DNA from 4 places in the Micromonospora sp. NPDC049151 genome. Region 1 is predicted to be linked to each of the others. Evidence: riboswitches for the same ligand, from Rfam matches in the RefSeq annotation. Region 1 holds a riboswitch; each other region holds the start of a gene.
The links. Region 1 has a riboswitch for cyclic di-AMP ahead of AB0B20_RS13175 (hypothetical protein). Riboswitches for the same ligand answer to the same signal wherever they lie in the genome.
Positions count from the first base shown of each region.

Region 1 (5,075 bases):
GCGTGCGCGAGCTGAGCACGTACGCCGACCGGCAGCGTGCCGCCCGCGCGGCGGCCCGGGAGCGTCCGGCCGACTACCGCGACTACGCGCACGTGGTGGTGGACGAGTCGCAGGACGTCTCGCCGATGCAGTGGCGGATGGTCGGGCGGCGCGGGCGGCTGGCGTCCTGGACGGTGGTCGGCGATCCGGCGCAGACCGCCTGGACCGGCGACCCGCAGGAGCTGGACCGCGCCCGGGACCAGGCGCTGGGCCGACGCAAGCGGCACCGCTACGAGCTGACCACCAACTACCGCAACTCGGCGGAGATCTTCGCGGTGGCGGCGGCGGAGATCCGCCGGCTCTACCCGGACCTGCCGCTGCCCGACGCGGTGCGGTCCACCGGCGTGCCGCCGGTCGAGCGCACGGTGCCCGCCGCCGACCTGCCGGCGGCCACCGTCGAGGCGGCCGAGGCGCTGCTCGCGCAGGTGGAGGGCACCGTTGGTGTGATCACGCCGGTGCCACGCCGGGACGAGGTGGCCGGCTGGCTGGGCGCGCTCGGCGCGAGCCGGCTCCAGGTGGTCACCAGCCTCCAGGCGAAGGGCATGGAGTACGACGGCGTGGTGCTGGTGGCGCCGAGTGAGATCCGGGCCGACCCCGGTTCGGGGGTACGCACGCTCTACGTGGCGCTGTCCCGGGCGACCCAGCGCCTCACCACGCTCGACCCGCTCTGAGGGACACCCGTCCGCGCCCCTGACGTCACCCACAGTTCAGTTGCATACATAGCGATGTGAACATACATTGGGCCTGGCCGGTACGGGGCAGGAAGGGTGTTGGCGTGGGCGCAGGTCATGACCACAGCGGCGCGGTGGCCAACGCGGCACACCGCCACCGGGGCCGCCTCTGGGCCGCCTTCGCGCTGCTCGCCGTCCTGATGGTGGTCGAGGCGGTGGCCGCCTTCACCACCGGCTCGCTCGCGCTGCTCTCCGACGCCGGGCACATGTTCACCGACGTCCTCGGCATCGGCATGGCACTGGCCGCGATCACCGCCGCCCGCCGCGCCGGCACCGACCCGCAGCGCACGTTCGGGCTCTACCGGCTGGAGGTGCTCGCCGCCCTGGCCAACGCCGTGCTGCTCGGCGCCGTCGCGCTCTACGTCCTGGTCGAGGCGGTACGCCGGTTCGGCGAGCCGCCGGAGGTGCTGGCCGGCCCGATGCTCGTGGTGGCGGTGCTCGGCCTGCTCGCCAACATCGTCGCGTTCGCGCTGCTGCGCGCCGGGGCGAAGGAGAGCATCAACCTGCGCGGGGCGTACCTGGAGGTGCTCGGCGATCTGCTCGGCTCGCTCGGCGTGATCGCCGCCGCGCTGGTCATCGCCGCGACCGACTGGTGGTGGGCCGATCCGCTGGTAGCCGTCGGGATCGGCCTGTTCATCCTGCCGCGCACCTGGCGGCTCGGCCGGGCCGCGCTGCGCATCCTGGTGCAGGCCGCGCCGGAGCACCTCCAGGTGACCGCCGTGCACGACCGGCTGGCCGCCGTACCCGGCGTGGCCGAGGTGCACGACCTGCACGTGTGGACGCTCACCTCGGGCATGGAGGTGGCCTCGGCGCACCTGACCACCGACCCGGGCGTGGACCCGGGGCAGGTGCTGGCCGCCGCGCGGGCCGCCCTGCACGAGGACTTCTCCATCGATCACGCCACGTTGCAGGTCGAACCCGGAGCGTCGGCCGGCGTGTGCGGGAAGACCGAGTGGTGATTAGGGCAGACTTAAATCACTGTGGCTGTTGTAGTCTTATGCCGGTTTTGCCCCACCTAGTGGCGTTGCTCCACCGAGCCACGCCCGGGCAGCGCCGGTAGTGTCGGTCGCGGCCGCACCCGCGGACGCCACCGGCCCCGGTGGGGCGGCCGTCGCCTAATCGTCCGCAGGGACGAGCCGGGGAACCACGTACGTGGGGTGCATCCGCGTCAGCGGTAGGGATCTTCCGTCCCGAACCCGTCAGCTAACCCGGTCGGCGTTGACGGAAGGACGTGTGAATGCCCCACGTGGCACCTGTACGACGGACAGCCGCCCGGTTGGCGGCCCTGCTCGTCGCGACGCTGGCCCTCGGCGTCGCGACTGTTCCGGTCTCCCCCGCCTCGGCGGGGCCGGCGACCGGCCTGCTCGCCGCCGCGCCCGGCGGCGACGACGAGGGCGGCACGCCCGAACTGCGTGCCCAGCTCGACGCCGCCAGCAAGGGCTGGCTGGAGGCCAAGGCCGCGCTGAACCGGTCGGTGAGCCGCCAGAAGCAACTGAACGAACAGCTCAAGACGGTCGGCGCCGAGCTGGCCGTACGCGACGCCAAGGTCGGCGAGATCGCCGCCGTGGCGTACCGCAACGGCCGCCTGGGCACCGCCGGGGTGCTGCTGGGCAGCAGCAGCCCGGAGGGCTTCATGGACCGGGCCGCCGCGCTGGAACAGGTCGCCGCGCACGAGGACCGTACGCTGCGCGACCTGATCGCCACCCGGGACCAGGCCACCCGCACCCGCGCCCAGCTCGACGGCGAGATCCGCGAGCAGCGCAAGCAGGTGACGGTGATGGCCAAGCGCAAGGAGCAGGCCGAGCGCGCCCTGGAGGTGGCGAACGACCGCGCCACGCGCAGCAGCAGCGGCGGCAGCGTCCAGGGCACCTCCACCAAGAACGCGAAGCCGGCGCCGCGCAACTCGGACGGCTCCTGGCCCCCGGAGTCGTGCAGCGTCAACGACCCGACCCCGGCCAACGGCTGCATCACCCCGCGCACGCTGCACGCGCTGCAACAGGCGAAGGCGGCCGGCTTCACCAGGTACGTCTCGTGCCACCGGCCCAGCGGCTCGGGCGAGCACCCGAAGGGGCGGGCCTGCGACTTCGCCGCGCAGAAGAACGGCTTCGGCGGCGTGGCCTCCGGCGGCGACCGGACGTACGGCAACAACCTGGCCGCGTACTTCGTGCGCAACGCCGACCCGCTCGCCGTGCTCTACGTGATCTGGTTCAAGCAGATCTGGCTGCCCAGCAGCGGGTGGAAGTCGTACAGCGGGGGCAACGGCGACCCGTCCAGCGACCACACCAACCACGTGCACCTGTCGGTGTACTGAGCGCCCGGAAGGGGCCGGCCGGATCAGGCCGGCCGGCCCTCCAGGGTCGCTCCGAGACGCGCCGCCAGGCCCAGGTGAGCCGCCCGGGCCTGGCGGAACGCGTACCCGAACAGCGGTGCCGGCGCGGTGAGCGTGATCTCCACCTCGACGCGTACCGTGCCGTCGTCCTCGTCGCGCAGCCGGGTGTGGTTGCGTACGGTCGTCGCCGGCTGCTGCCGGGCGACGGTGACCACCTCGTCCTCGCTCGCGATCAGCACGTCCGCCTGGTAGGTCACCGGGAAGTGCAGCGGGCCGAGTTGCAGCCGGTCGGTGATCGCGTAGCTGGCCAGCGCGCCGGGCCGGGCCGGCAGCTTCCGGACCCGGACGATCAGCGGATGCAGCTCACCCTGGCGACTCAGGTCGCCTAGCAGGGCCACCGCTTCGGCCCGGCTGCACCGGGCCTGCACGGTGTAGCTGAAGCTGTCGCTGCTCTGCAAGCGGGCCCCCTCGCCGTCGTGCGTCGCGACGATCGTCCCGTACCGACGCCGGACTGGCAACGGGTAGAAGGTCCCCTGGCCGCAGGGGGTGCGAACGGCGCTCAGGCGCCGGGCAGCACCTCGGGGGTGTCGTCGGCGAACCACGGCTCGGGCGCGCCGAAGAGGCCGAGCAGGCCGGTCACCCAGAGCTGCCGGTGCACGAACCGGCTCGGCTCGGTGACCACGAGCTTGACGCCGCTGACCTCGCAGGTCTGGAAGCCGGCGACCATGGCGCTGATGCCGACCGAGTCGATGAACGTGACAAGCCGCATGTTCAGCTCGATCCGCGCGGGGCGGGCCTTCGCGAGCACCTCGGCGATCGCTTCCCGCACCTCGTACGCGGTGTCGACGTCGATCTCCCCACGGGGCGCGATCTCGACGACACCACCCGGCCGCACCGACTTCACGATCGACAGGCTCACGCGAGCACCTCCACTCGCCCATGACGGGCGCCTCATCAGTACGCGGGCCGCGACCGAGAGTATTCCTCCCACGCCCCGGTCGCCACCCCCCGGGATGAGCAATTCGCGAACTGGGCACACCTGGGCGTACCCAATCCGGACCACCGGGTTCCAGTTTCCCCCTGTGGCGGGCCACGGCCAACCGTGCGACCGGGCGGGCCCGCCGATCCCGCGGACCAGGGTAGCTGGCGCACGCACGTCCCGTCCGCACCCGTCCCGGCGCGTTCGGGTGCTTCGTCCCGTTCACCGGCCGCACCCGCCATGACCCGGGCGTGGTTTGCCGCCGGGTCCGGTGGGGCACTGCCCGGGACAGTGACCGCCGGATGGACACCGGAGTCCGAAGTGGCCGCCGGCCTTCGGCACCCGAGGAGGTAGAACGATGTTCGGAACCAACCTGCTGGACCGCCGGGGCAAGGCCGAGCGGGTCGCCGACCAGGCGTGGCAGCACCTGCTCTCCGCCGTCGGTTCCGCCGGTGACAGCATGCGCGACGCCACCCGGACCGCCCGCCGCAGCTCCTCCGGCCTGGCCGACGACGCCACCGACCTGGTCGGCTCCGCCGCCGAGGAGGCACGCCGCCGGGCCGGTCTCGCGTTCGACGCGCTCGCCGGCCGCCGTCCCGCGCTGCCCTGGACGCTGCTGATCGCGGCGGCGCTCGCCGGCGCGGCGATCGGCTGGGCCGCCGGCACCGCGGCACGCGCCGCCGGCAGCCGGGACCGCGCCGCCGACGACATCGAGTTCGTGGACGTGGACCGGCCGAACTCCCCGGCCGGCCTGGACGGCTGACCCCAGACGCGCCAGACACGGTGGCCGCCCCCGGGACTCCCGGGGGCGGCCACCGTGCTGCCTCACCCGGATCGGGCGAGGGCCGCTCACCCGGAACGCGCGCAGGATCGCGGGTGCGGGACCACGTGCCCGTGCCGCGACCGACGGGAGGGAGAGCCGGATGGCCACCGACACGATCACGCGTACCGACCGGGACATCCAGTCCGCCGTGCTCGACGAGCTGACCTGGGAACC
Region 1 covers NZ_JBEZDP010000009.1:95,948-101,022, forward strand. Annotated here, with positions in the region: gene AB0B20_RS13165 (AAA family ATPase) at 1-710, shown strand, start outside; gene AB0B20_RS13170 (cation diffusion facilitator family transporter) at 815-1,729, shown strand; cyclic di-AMP (ydaO/yuaA leader) riboswitch at 1,873-2,003, shown strand; gene AB0B20_RS13175 (hypothetical protein) at 2,008-3,081, shown strand; gene AB0B20_RS13180 (SRPBCC family protein) at 3,105-3,557, opposite strand; gene AB0B20_RS13185 (STAS domain-containing protein) at 3,659-4,018, opposite strand; gene AB0B20_RS13190 (hypothetical protein) at 4,437-4,841, shown strand; gene AB0B20_RS13195 (BON domain-containing protein) at 5,002-5,075, shown strand, end outside.

Region 2 (5,075 bases), on a different contig from region 1:
CTCGGTGACCTCTTCGTGGTGCGTACCGCCGGGCACACCGCCGGGCCGGAGGTGCTCGGCAGCGTCGAGTACGCCGTCACCGTGCTGGGCACTCCGCTCGTGGTGGTGCTCGGGCACGACTCGTGCGGCGCGGTCCAGGCCGCCCGCGAGGGGGTCCGGACCGGCGCCGCCCCGGCCGGGCACCTGGGCGCGGTGGTGGACGCGGTCTCGCCCAGCCTGCTGCGCGCCGCCCGCCAGGGCGTCGAGGACCTCGACGGCATCATCGACGTGCACATCGCGCAGACCGTGGAGACGCTGCTGGCCCGGTCCGGCGTGCTGGCCGAGCGGGTGGCGGCGGGGCGGTGCACGGTGGTCGGCATGTCGTACCGGCTCGCCGGCGGCGAGGTGCGGACCGTGGCGCAGGCCCCGGCCCCGCTGCCCGCCCCGGCGGCGCCCGCAGACCCGGCGCTGGCGAGCTGATCCACGGGGAAGACGAAAGGGGCCGCCCGAGGGCGGCCCCTTCTTCGTGGTGTCCGGCGTCAGAGCAGCGACATGTGGACGTGGTCGGTGTGGTTCGACGGCCCGCTGTAGGAGCGCCAGCCGGTGGCCGGGAACCAGATCTGCCGGTTCCAGATGACGTAGTAGATGCCCAGCCGGTCGGCGTTGCGGATGAGGAAGGCGGCCACCTCGTTGCCGTACCTGCGGGTGTCGTTGTTGTGCCAGGGTGCGAAGCCGCTGTTCTGCAGCGACCAGTCGCACGCCTTGCCCTTGGGGTGCTCCCACGGCCCGCCGGACCGGTAGCAGCCCACGAAGCGCTTGAAGCCCGCGCGCCGGACCTCCTTGTACGCGTGCAGCGTGCGCGGCGTGACGCAGCCCGAGGTGGTCGGGTCGTCCTCGCTGCACGACTCGGCCTTCCACCCGCCGTCGGCGGTGCGGCCGGGGGCGATCTTGGCGACCGGTGAGGTGGCGGAGACCAGTCCGCCGGTGAAGCCGAGGCCGCCGACGAGCTTCAGCGCGCGCTCGGCCTGCACCTTCTCGCGCTCCATCGCGTTCTTCTGCTTCTCCTGCTCGCGGACCTCGGCGTCCATCGCGATCTTGGCCTGCTCGGCGCGGGTCTTGACCGCGTTGATGGCGGCCAGGCGCTGCGCGTTGAGGAGGTTCAGCTCGTCCAGGGCGTTGACCCGGCGGACGAACGAGTCGGGGGAGTTGCTCTCCAGCAGCATCGCCATCGCGCCCATCCGGCCGGTCCGGTAGGACTGGGCGGCGAGCTGGTTGACCTGCGGGCTGAGCGCGTCGAGTTCGGCCTGTGCCGTCTTCACCTCGGCCGCCAGCCGCCGCTGGCGGTCCTGCGACTTGGCGAGCTTCGCCTTGGCCTGGAGGAAGTTCCGGTTGGCGGAGTCGATCGCCTCGGTGATGAGCGGCGGTTCGCCGTCCTCCTCGTGGCCCGAGGGGTTGCCGGGTGCCGCCGCGGCGGGGGCCGCGGTCGCCGGCGTCGGCCCGGCCAGCACGGCCAGTGAGGCCAGCACGGCCACCACGGGTGTCAGCCAGCGGCGCAGGGGTGCCGTCACAGTGTTCCCTTCCGTCGGCCGCCGACCGGGTTAGCTGACGGGTTCGGGACGGAAGTGGCCCCTACCGCTGTCGCGGATTCACCCCATGTACCTGGTTCCCCGGCTCGCCCGTGGGCGATTGGGCGGCGGCACCGCTGGCGCCGGTGCGCGCCTTCGGCGGTGACCGGCAGCGAGGTTACCCGACAGCACTCGTGAGGATCTACGTCCGGAAGCCGACCAATAGCGAGATTTCGCCGTGGCGCACCGTGACCAGCGTCGCGTTTGAAATCGATGGTCACGCTGCGGAGTCTCACCATGCGGCCTCCGTACTCCTTCCGCCGCCGAGCGCCTCCAGCGCGTCGTCCCGTCCGGCCGGCGGCCGGGGCGCGGGCGGCGCCGGCTCCGCGCCGCGCGGGCGCCGCCCGGCGGTGGTCACGATCGCGGCCAGGCCGGTGGTCAGCGGTACGGCGGCGATCAGGCCGAGCGTGGCCACCGCGCTGCGGACGATCTCCTGGGCGAGGAACTCGCTGGTGAGGATCTCGCTGACCGGGCGGGAGTCGGCGACCAGCAGGAGCAGCAGCGGCAGCGAGGCGCCCGCGTACGCCAGCACGATGGTGTTGACGGTGGACGCGATGTGGGCCCGGCCGACCCGGGTCGCCGCGCGGTAGAGCTGCCGCCGGGACAGCCCGGGGTTGGCGTGCGCCAGTTCGGTGACGGTGGCCGCCTGGGTGACCGTGACGTCGTCCAGCACGCCCAGCGAGCCGATGATGATGCCGGCCAGCAGCAGGCCGTGCAGGTCCACGTCGGCCTGGAACATGGACAGCGTGGTGGCGTCCTCGCTGCCGAAGCCGGTCAGGTGGGTGGCGGACGTGGCGAGCAGGCCGAGCACGCCGGTGATCACCAGGCTGCCCAGCGTGCCGAGCACCGCCACCGACGTCTGCGCGGTGATCCCGTGGGTCAGGTAGAGCACCACGAACATGATCAACGCGGCGCCGACGATCGCCACCAGCAGCGGGGGCTGGCCGGCGCCGATGCCCGGCAGCACGAAGCCGAGCAGGATGGCGAAGCTGGCCGCCAGGCCGGCGAGCGCGGCCAGCCCGCGCCAGCGGCCGAACGCCACGATCGCGGCGGCGAACAGCACCATCAGCCAGATCAGCGGTGTGCCGCGCTGGTGCTCGGCGATGTTGTAGGACTTCACCGCCGGGTCGGCCGGGTCGGTCAGCTCGACCAGGACCACCTCGTCGCCGACCGCGACCCGGGGCGCGCCGGGCCCGGCCGGGATCGGCGTCTCGACCTGGCGGCCCGCGTCCGGACCCTGCTCGGCGGTCACCGTCACGGTGCCGCAGGGGCCGCCCCCGCCGTCCGGGGCCTCCGGGGTCGGCGGGCAGGGCTCGGTGACCACCCGGGTCACCGTGCCGTGGTAGCGGGGGACGTCCGCGCCGCCCACCGGCTCCCGGTCCTGCCGGGGCCAGAGGACCAGCGCCGCGATCACGGTGAGTGCGAACAGCGGCACCACCACTGCGACGAGCAGCCGGCGTACGCCCGGCGGCGCGGCGGGTGCGGGGCGGGTGTGGTCGGCACCCATGGCGTCTCCCAACGGTCGGGGCGACGCCTGGTCCGCCGGACCGGTCTGGTCACCCGGGCGGCGCGGACGTGTCGACCACGTCCGGGTCGTCGCCCGGCCATGGTAGGCAGCCTGACCTCACCGGGACCGGTGACGCTCGCCTCGCGTGATCAGGTCAGACCGGCCCGGCGTCGCCGGTACTCGTCCTCGTCGATCTCGCCGCGCGCGTACCGCTCGTCCAGGATGCGCCGGGCCGTCGTCGGGCCCAGGTACTGGGGGCCGGTCCACCGCACGGCCGCCCAGACGAGCCCCGCCAGCACCGCGAGCACCAGCAGGGACCAGATCCACATCCAGCCCATCATCGGGCTCTGCCACATCATCGGGCCGCCCTCCGTCCGTCGCCGCGGGTCCGCCGGGGTCGGCCTGCCCGCCACTTCGACGGTACGACCGGCCCGACGCGTCGGCGCGGGTCGATGTGCCTGGTTCCGGGGGCCGGAGGTCCCCGCTCAGCCGCGCTTCATCAGGCGGCCGACGGCGGCCATCATCTCGGTCGCCATCTCGTCGGCCCGGCCCTCGGCGGCGCCCTCGTGCATGCAGTGCCGGGCGTGGCCGTCGAGCAGGCCGAGGCCGACCTTGTCCAGCGCCGCCTGGATGGCCGAGATCTGGGTGAGCACGTCGATGCAGTAGCGGTCGTCCTCGACCATCTTCTCGATGCCACGGACCTGACCCTCGATCCGGCGGAGCCGGGCGAGGAGTTGGTCCTTGCTGGCGGTGTAGCCCCGGGTCGGGCTGGACGGCGCGGTCATGGAAACGAGGATAGCGTACCCCTCGGGGGTATGCTAACGTCTCGAACGTACCCCTGGGGGGTATAAGATCGGAGGGCGAGATGGAGAGCACCTACCAGGTGAGCGGCATGACCTGCGGGCACTGCGTCAACTCGGTGAGCACCGAGCTGAGCGCGCTTCCGGGCGTCACCGACGTCCAGGTCGACCTGGCCGGCGGCCGGGTCACCGTCACCAGTCAGGACCCGCTGGACGTGGACGCGGTCCGCGCGGCGGTCGACGAGGCCGGCTACGACCTCGTCGGTGCGTGACGGGTCCGACGGACCCGCGGAAACCGAGGAGACACCAATGAACACGGCGACGAAGCTCAGTGGCTTCGCCCTCGGCCTCGTGGCGGTGTTCGGCGCGGCGTACGGGATCGGCAACCTGGCCGATCCCGTCGCCCCGGCCGCCGAGACCCGCCACGACGACAGCGACAGCGACCACGGGGCCGGCGACGCCGGCCACGGCGACGAGAGCCAGGCGGGCGGCGCTTCCGCGCACCTGCCCGGCGGCCTGCTCGTCTCCGAACGCGGCTACACCTTCCAGCCCGCCGCCGCCCCGGCGGGGCAGTTCGCCTTCCGGATCACCGGCCCGGACGGCGCACCCGTCACCCGCTACGAGGTGGCCCACGACAAGCGCATGCACCTGATCGTCGCCCGGCGGGACCTCTCCGGCTTCCGGCACGTCCACCCGGAGATGGACGGCGACGGCACCTGGCGCGTCGCCTCGCCGGTGGACGGCCCCGGCGTCTGGCGGGCGTTCGCCGACTTCACCCCGGGCGGCGGGGAGCCGCTCACCCTCGGCCTGGACGTCACCGTCCCCGGCGAGCTGGCCGCCCGGCCACTGCCGGCACCGGCGACCAGCACGACTGTCGACGGCTACACGGTCACCCTGACCGGCACGCCGGAGCCGGGCCGGACCAGCCGGCTCACGCTCTCCGTCAGCCGCGACGGGCGGCCGGTCACCGATCTTCAGCCCTACCTCGGCGCGTACGGGCACCTGGTGGCACTGCGGCAGGGCGACCTGGCGTACCTGCACGTGCACCCGGAGGGCACGCCCGGCGACGGGCGCACACCCGCAGGCCCGGCGGTCACGTTCGCCGCCGAGGTGCCGTCGGCCGGGGCGTACCGTCTCTACCTGGACTTCCGGCACGGCGACGCG
Region 2 covers NZ_JBEZDP010000007.1:119,682-124,756, forward strand. Annotated here, with positions in the region: gene AB0B20_RS10960 (carbonic anhydrase) at 1-459, shown strand, start outside; gene AB0B20_RS10965 (hypothetical protein) at 519-1,547, opposite strand; cyclic di-AMP (ydaO/yuaA leader) riboswitch at 1,551-1,682, opposite strand; gene AB0B20_RS10970 (YibE/F family protein) at 1,837-3,111, opposite strand; gene AB0B20_RS10975 (SHOCT domain-containing protein) at 3,261-3,470, opposite strand; gene AB0B20_RS10980 (metal-sensitive transcriptional regulator) at 3,597-3,896, opposite strand; gene AB0B20_RS10985 (heavy-metal-associated domain-containing protein) at 3,977-4,183, shown strand; gene AB0B20_RS10990 (hypothetical protein) at 4,221-5,075, shown strand, end outside.
Region 2: linked by a shared signal. The riboswitch ahead of AB0B20_RS10965 (hypothetical protein) and the one ahead of AB0B20_RS13175 (hypothetical protein) in region 1 are both predicted to bind cyclic di-AMP.

Region 3 (5,075 bases), on a different contig from region 1:
CGTCGTCCCCGCTGCTTCGGCCTTCTCGGCCGCCCCGGCCGGCACCTGCGCCGAGCCGGCCGACGCCCACGCCGACGAGCACGCGAACGCCCGCGTCGCGAAGGGCGGCAACGCCAAGCTCGACCCCAACCACCTGACCGCCCAGCAGGTCCGTGACCGTGAGGCCGACCTCGCCGCCGCGCAGCGCGAGCGGGCCAACTTCCGGACCGGCGCCGTGGCCCCGCTGGCCACCGTGACGATCCCGGTCGTCGTGCACGTCATCCAGGAGAACAGCACCCGGGCCGGTGGCAACATCACCGACTCAATGATCAACCAGCAGATCACCGTGCTGAACCAGTCGTACGCGGGCTCGACCGGCGGCGCCGCCACCGCGTTCGGGTTCCAGCTCACGAAGATCAACCGGGTGACGAACCCGTCGTGGTACCCGATCGTGCAGGGTTCCTCCGCCGAGCGCTCGATGAAGACCTCGCTGCGTGAGGGCGGCAAGAACACGCTGAACATCTACCTGGGCGAGCTGAGCGACAGCCTGCTGGGCTGGGCGACGTTCCCGAAGCGGACGCTGGACAAGATGGACGGCGTGGTGGTGCTCAACGAGTCGCTGCCCGGCGGCACCGCGACCAACTACAACCAGGGTGACACCGGCACCCACGAGGTCGGCCACTGGCTGAACCTCTACCACACCTTCCAGGGCGGCTGCTCCGGCTCGGGCGACAGCGTCTCCGACACCCCGGCCGAAGCGTCCCCGGCGTACCAGTGCCCGACCGGCCGGGACACCTGCTCGACCGCCGGCAAGGACCCGATCACCAACTTCATGGACTACACGTACGACTCCTGCATGTACCAGTTCACCGCCGGCCAGGCGAGCCGCATGCTTACCGCGTGGAACGCCTACCGCGCAGCCTGACCGTCGTACCGCGTACACCGGTGCCGGCCCTGTCCTCGGACGGGCCGGCACCGTTCGTCGTGGGCCGGGTCAGGCGGCCGGGCGGCGGGTGTCGAAGCCGTGCCGGCCGCGAAGGCCCTCGGCGGCAACCGGGTCACGCCGGGCCGGTTCGACCCCGCGCGGATCGAGCCACACCCGCACCTGCGGCGGGGCGGCGCCGGGCTGGGCCACCGGGTCGCGCCGGGTCAGCATCGCCGCCTCGACAGTGAACTCGAACAGCCGCCAGTCGCCCTGCGGCGCCGCGCGGGCGATCCGGGCCAGCCGCGTCACCGTGGCAGGGTCGGTCACCTGCCGCGCGCGCCCCGCGATGTACGCCTCGTCGTCGCTCTCCTCCGGCGGGAACGAGTGCAGCGCGTAGCGGCCGTCGCGTTCGAGGTCGCGGCGCTTCGGCGAGTCGACGACGAAGCACCAGAGCCCGTCTGCGGTGATCACCGGGGAGACCGGGTGGACCCGGGGGCCGCCGTCGGCGCGGACCGTGGCGAGGTAGCCGAAGCCCGGCCCATACTGCTGCATCAGGAGGCGGATCTCGTCGGCGAGGCGGGGCTCGTCGGCGGCGAATTCGGACCAGGAAGCCATGTGGACACTCTATCGAACACGTGTACGAAGATGTAGTGCGACACGCAGGTCACCCATACCGGTCGCTATGGTGTTCGGATGCTGCTCTCCGACCGCGACCTGGTCTCCGAGATCAAGGCCGGCACGCTCGCGCTGGAGCCCTTCGAGCCGACGCTGGTGCAGCCGTCGAGCATCGACGTACGCCTGGACCGGCTGTTCCGGGTCTTCAACAACCATCTCTACACACACATCGACCCGTCGAAGCAGCAGGACGACCTGACCTCGATGGTCGAGGTGCCGGAGGGACAGCCGTTCGTGCTGCACCCGGGCGAGTTCGTGCTCGCCTCCACGCTTGAGGTGATCTCGCTGGGCGACCAGCTCGCCGGGAGGCTGGAGGGCAAGTCGAGCCTGGGGCGGCTGGGGCTGCTGACCCACTCGACGGCCGGATTCATCGACCCGGGCTTCTCCGGCCACGTCACGCTGGAGCTGTCGAACGTGGCGAACCTGCCGATCACGCTCTGGCCGGGCATGAAGATCGGCCAGCTCTGCATCTTCCGGCTCTCCTCGCCGGCCGAGCACCCGTACGGCTCGGCCGTCTACGGCTCGCGTTACCAGGGGCAGCGCGGCCCGACGCCGAGCCGGTCCTGGCAGAGCTGGCGCACCTGGCCGACGCGCTGACGGACGCCCGCAGTTGTTAAGAAGGGCCCCCTCCTCTACCGGAGGCGTTAAGAGGGGGCCCTTCCTTACACCCGGCCGTAGCTGTTGATGTCGCCGTCGTCGACCCGCTTCATCGTGATGGGCTTGCCCGACTGGGAGGCGTGCACCACCCAGCCGTCGCCCACGTACATCGCCACGTGGTGCAGGTCGCCGTAGTAGAAGACGAGATCACCGGCACGCAGCTCGGCACGGCCGATCCGCTTCGTCACGCCGTGCTGCTGGCGTGCGTTGTGCGGCAGCGACACGCCGCCCTTGGCCCACGCCGCCATGGTCAGGCCCGAGCAGTCGAAGTGGTCCGGCCCGGCCGCGCCCCAGACGTAGATCTTGCCGATCTGGGCGCAGGCGAACTTGACCGCCGCACCGGCCGCGCCACCGGGGTAACCGGCCGGGCAGGGCGCCGGGCGCAGCGGGCCGCCGCCGCCCTTGCCGTACACCTTGAGCCGCAGCTTCTGCAGCCGGGCGATCTCGGCGTCGATCTGCTTCTTCTTCGCCGCGAGCTGGGCCTCGGTGCGCGCCAGCCCGGCGATCATCTCGTCCAGCGGCTTCTTCTTCGCCGCCAGTTCGTCGCGCAGCGCGGCGACGGAGCGCACCTGCTCGTGCTGCCGGTGCGCGAAGCGGTCGAGCAGTTCCAGGCCGTTGACCAGGTCACCCGGTGAGCGGCTGCCCAGCAGCGCGTTGACGGTGGAGAGGTTGTCGCCCTTGTAGGCGTCGGCGGCGAGCCCGCCGACCTGGCCGAGCGCGGCGTCCACCCGGGCCTGGAGGGGCGCGATCTGCCGGCCGAGCGCGTCGGCCTGCTCGCGCCGCGCGGCGAGCTGTTCGCGTACGGCGTTGACCTGTTCGATGACCGGTTCGAGCTTGTTCCAGTCGCGGTCGATCTGGGCCTCGATCTCGGCGACCGAGGGTTCGGCGTGTGCCGCGGTGGCGCCACCGGTCAGGACGACAGCGGTGCCGACCAGGGCGGCGAGGGCGGTGGTGAAGCGGGACCAGCGGGTACGCGGCACAGCCGTGGACCGGTCGACAGACCGGCTCGACGACGGCCGCGGGGCATGGAGTGCCACCGGCGTCCGTACTCCTTCTTCAGTTCCGCCTACCGGGTTAGCTGACGGATTCGGGCGGGAAGGGAGCCGCCCTACCGCATCGCTGCGGATTCACCCCAGGTACCTGGTTCCCCGGCTCGCCCGCGGGCGACTCGGCGGTGCCGGTCCGTCACCGACCGGGTTGGACGGTGAGACGTACGGCCGACGATTCACCAGAGTAGGGACCACCGTTATCGATCCGCAACTTCCAGCGACGTGACACTCCGTACGCGATCCGGCGGCGAACCACTGACGGAAGTGAAATTTTCTTTCACGGCTGATTACTTACTGGAAAGGTATTGACCGTCACGGGTGTGCGGAGTGAGGGTGGAGACGCAGTGACCCCCATCCCTGTCCAGGAGGTTCGATGCACCTCTCCGCCCCGCCGTCGGGCAGACGGATACTGCTCGCCGCCGCCGTGGCCACCGCCACCGCGCTGGCGACGACCGGCCCGGTGACCGCCGCGCCGGACACGTCCCCGCCCGCGAGCGACAGGCAACAACAATACGCCGCCGCGGCCGCCGAGTACGGCGTCCCGCAGAACGTGCTGCTCGGTGTCTCCTATCTGGAGTCCCGCTGGGACACCCACACCGGGCAGCCGAGCACCAGCGGCGGCTACGGCCCGATGCACCTGACCGACGCCGCGCACATCCTCGCCATGCCGGGCAGCGCCCACGTCGACGAGGACGAGGACCCGCGCGGCGACGACTCCCGTCCACTGAAGCTCGACCCGGCCACGGCCGCCACGCCGGAGCGGGAGGCCCCGCTGCCGCCCGCCTCGCTCCAGACGCTCGACGCCGCCGCCGCGCTCACCGGGCTCGACGCCGGGACGCTGCGGACCGACCCGGCCGCGAACATCCGCGGTGGCGCGGCGCTGCTGGCGTCGTACCAGAAGGCTCTGGGCGGGCCGGTCGGCGCCGGCACCGACCCGGCGGCCTGGTACGGCGCGGTGGCCCGGTACTCCGGCGCGGACACCACCGACGGCGCGGCGGCCTTCGCCGACGAGGTGTACGACCAGCTCGGCCAGGGCGCCAGCCGGACCACCGACGACGGCCAGCGGGTCACGCTCGCCGCCACCGCCGCGACGCCGGACCGCTCCCGGCTGGCCCGGCTCGGTTTGCGTAACGCCGAGCGGCCGGACGGGCTGGAGTGCCCGGTGCGGCTGGCCTGTGAGTGGATCCCCGCGCCGTACGAGCAGCTCAGCGACGACCCGGGTGACTACGGCAACCACGATCTTGGCGACCGGCCGAAGCAGCAGAAGATCGAGTACATCGTCATCCACGACACCGAGGGCTACTTCGGCCCGAGCGTCGACCTGGTGAAGCGGGCCGACTACCTGGGCTGGCACTACACGCTGCGCTCGGTGGACGGCTACATCGCCCAGCACATCAAGACCAAGGACGTCGGCTGGCACGCCGGCAACTGGTACGTCAACGCGAAGTCCATCGGCCTGGAGCACGAGGGCTTCGCCGGTCAGGGCACCTGGTACACCGAGGCGATGTACCGCACCTCCGCCAAGCTGGTGCGCCACCTGGCGCTGAAGCTCGGCATCCCGATGGACCGGCAGCACATCATCGGCCACGACAACGTGCCCGGCATCAACGCCGGCGCGGTGGGCGGCATGCACTGGGACCCGGGACCGTACTGGGACTGGTCGCACTACTTCGACCTGATGAAGGCGCCGTTCCGCACCACCGGCACCGCGCGGACCGGTCTGGTCACCATCGACCCGGACTTCGCCACCAACCGGCCGGCGTTCACCGGCTGCAACCAGCAGCCGCCGG
Region 3 covers NZ_JBEZDP010000003.1:227,543-232,617, forward strand. Annotated here, with positions in the region: gene AB0B20_RS06115 (zinc metalloprotease) at 1-904, shown strand, start outside; gene AB0B20_RS06120 (pyridoxamine 5'-phosphate oxidase family protein) at 974-1,519, opposite strand; gene dcd (dCTP deaminase) at 1,598-2,176, shown strand; gene AB0B20_RS06130 (NlpC/P60 family protein) at 2,242-3,273, opposite strand; cyclic di-AMP (ydaO/yuaA leader) riboswitch at 3,285-3,420, opposite strand; gene AB0B20_RS06135 (peptidoglycan recognition family protein) at 3,659-5,075, shown strand, end outside.
Region 3: linked by a shared signal. The riboswitch ahead of AB0B20_RS06130 (NlpC/P60 family protein) and the one ahead of AB0B20_RS13175 (hypothetical protein) in region 1 are both predicted to bind cyclic di-AMP.

Region 4 (5,075 bases), on a different contig from region 1:
ACAGGAGCAAACCCCCGTGAAACTCTCACCTCGCCTCGCCGCGCTCACCGGCGCGGCCGCGGCCGGCATCCTCGCCGCCGGCACCGCCGCGGCCGTGCAGGCCGCGCCACCCGGGCCCGCCGCCCCGAACCCGGCCCAGGCCCGCGCGGCCGCCGCCGACTCGGCCCGCGCGCTGGTCGCGGACCGTCCCGCATACCTGCAGGCCGGCACCGACGACGCGTTCGTCCAGAAGCCGGTCATCTCCTCCGAGGGCACCCAGTACGTTCCCTACGAGCGCACCTACAAGGGGCTGCCGGTGGTCGGCGGCGACTTCGTGCTCGCCACGGACTCCGCCGGCAACCTGAAGTACGCCTCGGTCGCCCAGCAGCGCCCGATCGGCGCCCTCGCCACCACGCCCGCGCTCACCCAGGCCGCCGCCACGAAGACGGCGCGCGCACAGCTCAAGACCGTGAGCGCGGTCGAGGGCACCACACTCGTGGTCTACACGCTCGGCGCCACACCGGCGCTGGCCTGGGAGACCACGGTACGCGGCACCAGCGCGGACGGCCCCAGCCGGCTCACCGTCGACGTCGACGCCCGCACCGGCGCGGTCCTGCGCAAGCAGGAACACGTCGTACGCGGCACCGGCACCGGCGCCTGGAACGGGCCCAGCCCGCTCACGCTCAACACCACCCAGTCGGGCTCCACGTACACCATGAAGGACCCGACCGTCACGAACCTGAGCTGCCAGGACGCGGCGAACAACACCACGTTCAGCGGCTCCGACGACGTGTGGGGCAACGGCACCGGCACCAACAAGGAGACCGGCTGCGTGGACGCGTTGTTCTCCGCGCAGACCGAGCACAAGATGCTCGCCCAGTGGCTGGGCCGCAACGGCGCCAACGGCAACGGCGGTTACTGGCCGATCCGGGTGGGCCTCAACGACCAGAACGCCTACTACGACGGCAGCCAGGTGCAGATCGGCAAGAACACCGCCGGCCAGTGGATCGGCTCGCTGGACGTGGTGGCGCACGAGATCGGCCACGGCATCGACGACAACACCCCGGGCGGCATCTCCGGCGGCGGCACGCAGGAGTTCGTGGCGGACACGTTCGGCGCGGCCACCGAGTGGTTCGCCAACGAGCCGTCCAGCTACGACGCGCCGGACTTCCTGGTCGGCGAGAAGATCAACCTGGTCGGCTCCGGCCCGATCCGCAACATGTACAACCCGTCGGCGCTCGGCGACCCGAACTGCTACTCCAGCAGCATCCCGTCGACCGAGGTGCACGCCGCGGCCGGGCCGGGCAACCACTGGTTCTACCTGCTGGCGAACGGCAGCAGCCCGACGAACGGGCAGCCGTCCAGCTCGACCTGCAACGGCAGCAGCGTGACCGGCCTGGGCATCCAGAAGGCCATCAAGATCATGTACAACGGCATGCTCCTGAAGACCTCGTCCTCGTCGTACCTGAAGTACCGCACCTGGACGCTGCAGGCGGCGAAGAACCTCTACCCGGGCAGCTGCACGGAGTTCAACACGGTCAAGGCGGCCTGGGACGCGGTGAGCGTGCCCGCCCAGTCCGGTGACCCGACCTGCTCCGGCGGCAGCCCGACGCCCACCCCGAGCACCACGACCACCCCGCCGTCGGGCGGCTGCTCCGGCAACAAGCTCGCCAACCCGGGCTTCGAGTCGGGCAACGTGAGCTGGAGCGCCTCGTCCGGCGTCATCACCACCGACAGCGGCCAGGCCGCGCACGGCGGCTCGTACAAGGCGTGGCTGGACGGGTACGGCTCGTCGCACACCGACACGCTCAGTCAGTCGGTGACGATCCCGGCCGGATGCCGCGCGACGTTGAGCTTCTGGCTGCACATCGACAGCGCGGAGTCGACCACCAGCACCGCGTACGACAAGCTCACCGTCAAGGCGGGCAGCACCACGCTGGCCACCTACTCCAACCTGAACAAGGCCACCGGCTACGTGCAGCGGTCCTTCGACATCTCGTCGCTGGCCGGCACCACGGCGACCATCTCGTTCAGCGGCGTGGAGGACAGCTCGTTGCAGACGTCCTTCGTCGTCGACGACACCGCGGTCACCCTGAGCTGACCGTGGCGTAGCGCGGCCGGTCGTCGTCCTCCCGACGGCCGGCCGCCTCGTCATGCCCGGCCGGGCCCCTCACGGCGCCTGGCCGGACGGCATCGCGGCTTGCCGGACGGCATCGCGTCGAGCCGGGCGCTTCGTCGCGTCGTCCGGGTGGGCACCCGGTTCGTCAGGCCGGGCGGGCGCCCTGGGACGCGGTGCCGCGGTCGCGGTGGATCCGCGCGGCAGCCTCGTGCATCGCGCGGCCGAACAGCTCGGCCTGGTCGCCCATGCTGCCGAGCCGGGCGGCGAGCGCATCGGCGTCGGCCCGCGCAGATGCGCTGACCTGGGCGTCCAGCTCGGACAGCGCGGCATTGGCGGCGGCGACGAGGTGCCCGCCGAGGACGTCCAGCGGCTCGCCGGCCAGCTCCGGGTCGATCGTCACGGAATCCAGCCGGCCACCCTGGACGGCGACGGCGCGGACCCGGCCGCCGGCGGCCGTGCCCTCGGCGCGCAGCAGGTCGGCCGCCTCGCCGTCGGCGTGCGCCGAGGCCCGGGAGCGCATCGCGGTGAGCGCCTGCTGCGTACGGGTCAGCAGCTCGTCGATGCTCGCCGCCGCCGAGAACGGGTCGTTGGTCATATCAGCGCTTTCTTCACGTCTTAGCCGAGGACCGTGACCCTAGCAACCGCCCCCGACGAATCGCGCCTACCGGCCCTCGCGGGCCGCGTCCCGGTGCCGCGAGCAGGCCGGACACCGGCAACGCGGCGTGTCGCACGGGCGCGGACGCCCGGCCGGGGTGAAGCGGCCGGGCGTCCGCGAGACCGGTCAGCGCAGACGCAGCCGCTGACCGGGGAAGATCAGCCCCGGGTCGTCGCCCACCACCGCGCGGTTGCGCTCGTGCAGGGCACGCCAGCCGCCGTCCACGCGCTGCGCCACGGCGATCTCCGACAGCGTGTCCCCCGGCCGGACCAGGTACGTCCCGGTGCCGGTCCTGGGCTGTGGCGCGACGAGGGTGGTGGCCCGCTCCGGCGCGGCCCTCTTCGTGGCCGGTCGCCGCGGCGCGGCCTTCTTCGCGCCTGACCGCTTCTCGGCCGCAGCCGGCCCGGAACTCTTCTTCGCCGAGCCGCCCTTCTTGCCGCAGACCGGCCAGGCGCCGATGCCCTGCCCGCGCAGCACCTTCTCCGCGACGGCGATCTGCTCGGACCGGCTGGCCAGGTCGGCGCGGGCGGCGTACTTCTGGCCGCCGTAGCCGTTCCAGGTGGCACGGGAGAACTGGAGCCCGCCGTAGTAGCCGTTGCCGGTGTTGATCTTCCAGTTCCCGCCCGACTCGCAGCGTGCGACGGCGTCCCAGTTGACGCCCGCGCTGGCCGGAGCGGCCGAGCCGAACAGGGTCGCGGCGCCGAGGGCGGCGCCGGCCATCACCGCTCCGAGAGCGGTACGGCGGCTTCGGGCTGAGTATTCGGTTGCCATGTGGATTCCTCCACGCCGACGAGGTGAGCTGTCGGGTTCGGGCCGAGGAGCCCGGCCGCCGGTGGCGGCTTCACCCCGAGGTGACGATGCACCGTGGAACGTGTGGTTCCCCCGCTCCCGCACGAGGTTCGGTGACTGCGGCCGGCGGCGGGATTTGGCGTTTCCGGCCCGCGGTGTCCGCTACTGCGAACGAAACCGACGCTAGGAGCGCTTTGCGCCGATCGTCCACTTCTTGTGATGCCCTTCACCCGGCCGGGCGACCGGGCGCTACCGTGGCAGGACTGGGCAAGATCACGGGAGGCGGGACGGATGACCGATCACGGACACGAGCTGACCTTCGGCGGCTTCCTCACCCCCGCCGCCGCGCAGCCGGACCAGGTGGTGGCGCTGGCCCGGCTCTGCGAGCAGGTCGGACTGGACCTGGTCACCTTCCAGGACCACCCGTACCAGCCGGGTTTCCTGGACACCTGGACGCTGATGTCCTACGTGGCCGCCGCCACCGAACGCGTCCGCCTGGCCGGAAACGTCCTCAACCTGCCGTTGCGCCAGCCGGTGGTGCTGGCGCGCAGCGTCGCCAGCCTGGACCTGCTCACCGGCGGCCGGGTCGAGCTGGGGCTCGGCGCGGGCGCCTTCTGGGACGCGATCGAGGCAACGGGCGGGCGGCGCCTGTCCCCCGGCGCGGCCGTCGACGCCCTCGACGAGGCGATCCGGGTGATCCGCGAGGTCTGGGACACCGGCCACCGCGGCATGATCCGTGTCGACGGCGAGCACTACCGGGTGGTCGGCGCCAAGCGCGGCCCGGCGCCCGCCCACCCGGTGGGCATCTGGGTCGGCGCGTACAAGCCGCGCATGCTGCGCCTGGTGGGCCGCGCCGCGGACGGCTGGCTGCCGTCGCTGTCGTACCTGCCGAAGGGTCCCGACGAGTTGCCCGCCCTGAACGCGCTGGTGGAGGAGGGCGCCCGGGCCGCCGGACGCGACCCGGCCACGATCCGCCGCATGCTCAACGTGACAGGCACGTTCGCCCGCTCGTCGGCCGGTTTCCTGGCCGGGCCGCCGGAACAGTGGGTCGAGGAGCTGGCCGGGCTCACGCTGGAGCACGGCATCACCACGTTCATCCTCGGCAGCGACGAGCCGCGCGCGATCCAGATCTTCGGCCAGGAGGTCGCGCCCGCCGTGCGCGAGCTGGTCGCCGCCGAGCGCACCCCGCCCGAGCCCCGCGCGGCCACCGGGCAACAGGCCGCCGCCGGCGCGCCCAGCACGCTCGGGGTCACGCCCACCCCGGACCCGGGGGTACGCCTGAGCGCGCGCCGCCCCTGGGACGAGTCCACTCGCCCGAGCGCCCCGCCGCCGCCGGCCGGGCACGTCTACCCGCCCCGGGGACAGGCCGCCGGGCAGCACCTGGTGGACGTGCACGACCACCTGCGCCAGGAGCTGGCCCAGGTGCGCGACCTGCTGGAACAGGTCAAGCAGGGCACTGTCTCGCCGGGCCGGGCGCGGGCCGCGCTGAACGAGATGACCATGCGGCAGAACAACTGGACGCTCGGGGCCTAC
Region 4 covers NZ_JBEZDP010000012.1:114,342-119,416, reverse strand. Annotated here, with positions in the region: gene AB0B20_RS16350 (M4 family metallopeptidase) at 17-2,080, shown strand; gene AB0B20_RS16345 (YbaB/EbfC family nucleoid-associated protein) at 2,244-2,693, opposite strand; gene AB0B20_RS16340 (transglycosylase family protein) at 2,880-3,524, opposite strand; cyclic di-AMP (ydaO/yuaA leader) riboswitch at 3,523-3,668, opposite strand; gene AB0B20_RS16335 (LLM class flavin-dependent oxidoreductase) at 3,834-5,075, shown strand, end outside.
Region 4: linked by a shared signal. The riboswitch ahead of AB0B20_RS16340 (transglycosylase family protein) and the one ahead of AB0B20_RS13175 (hypothetical protein) in region 1 are both predicted to bind cyclic di-AMP.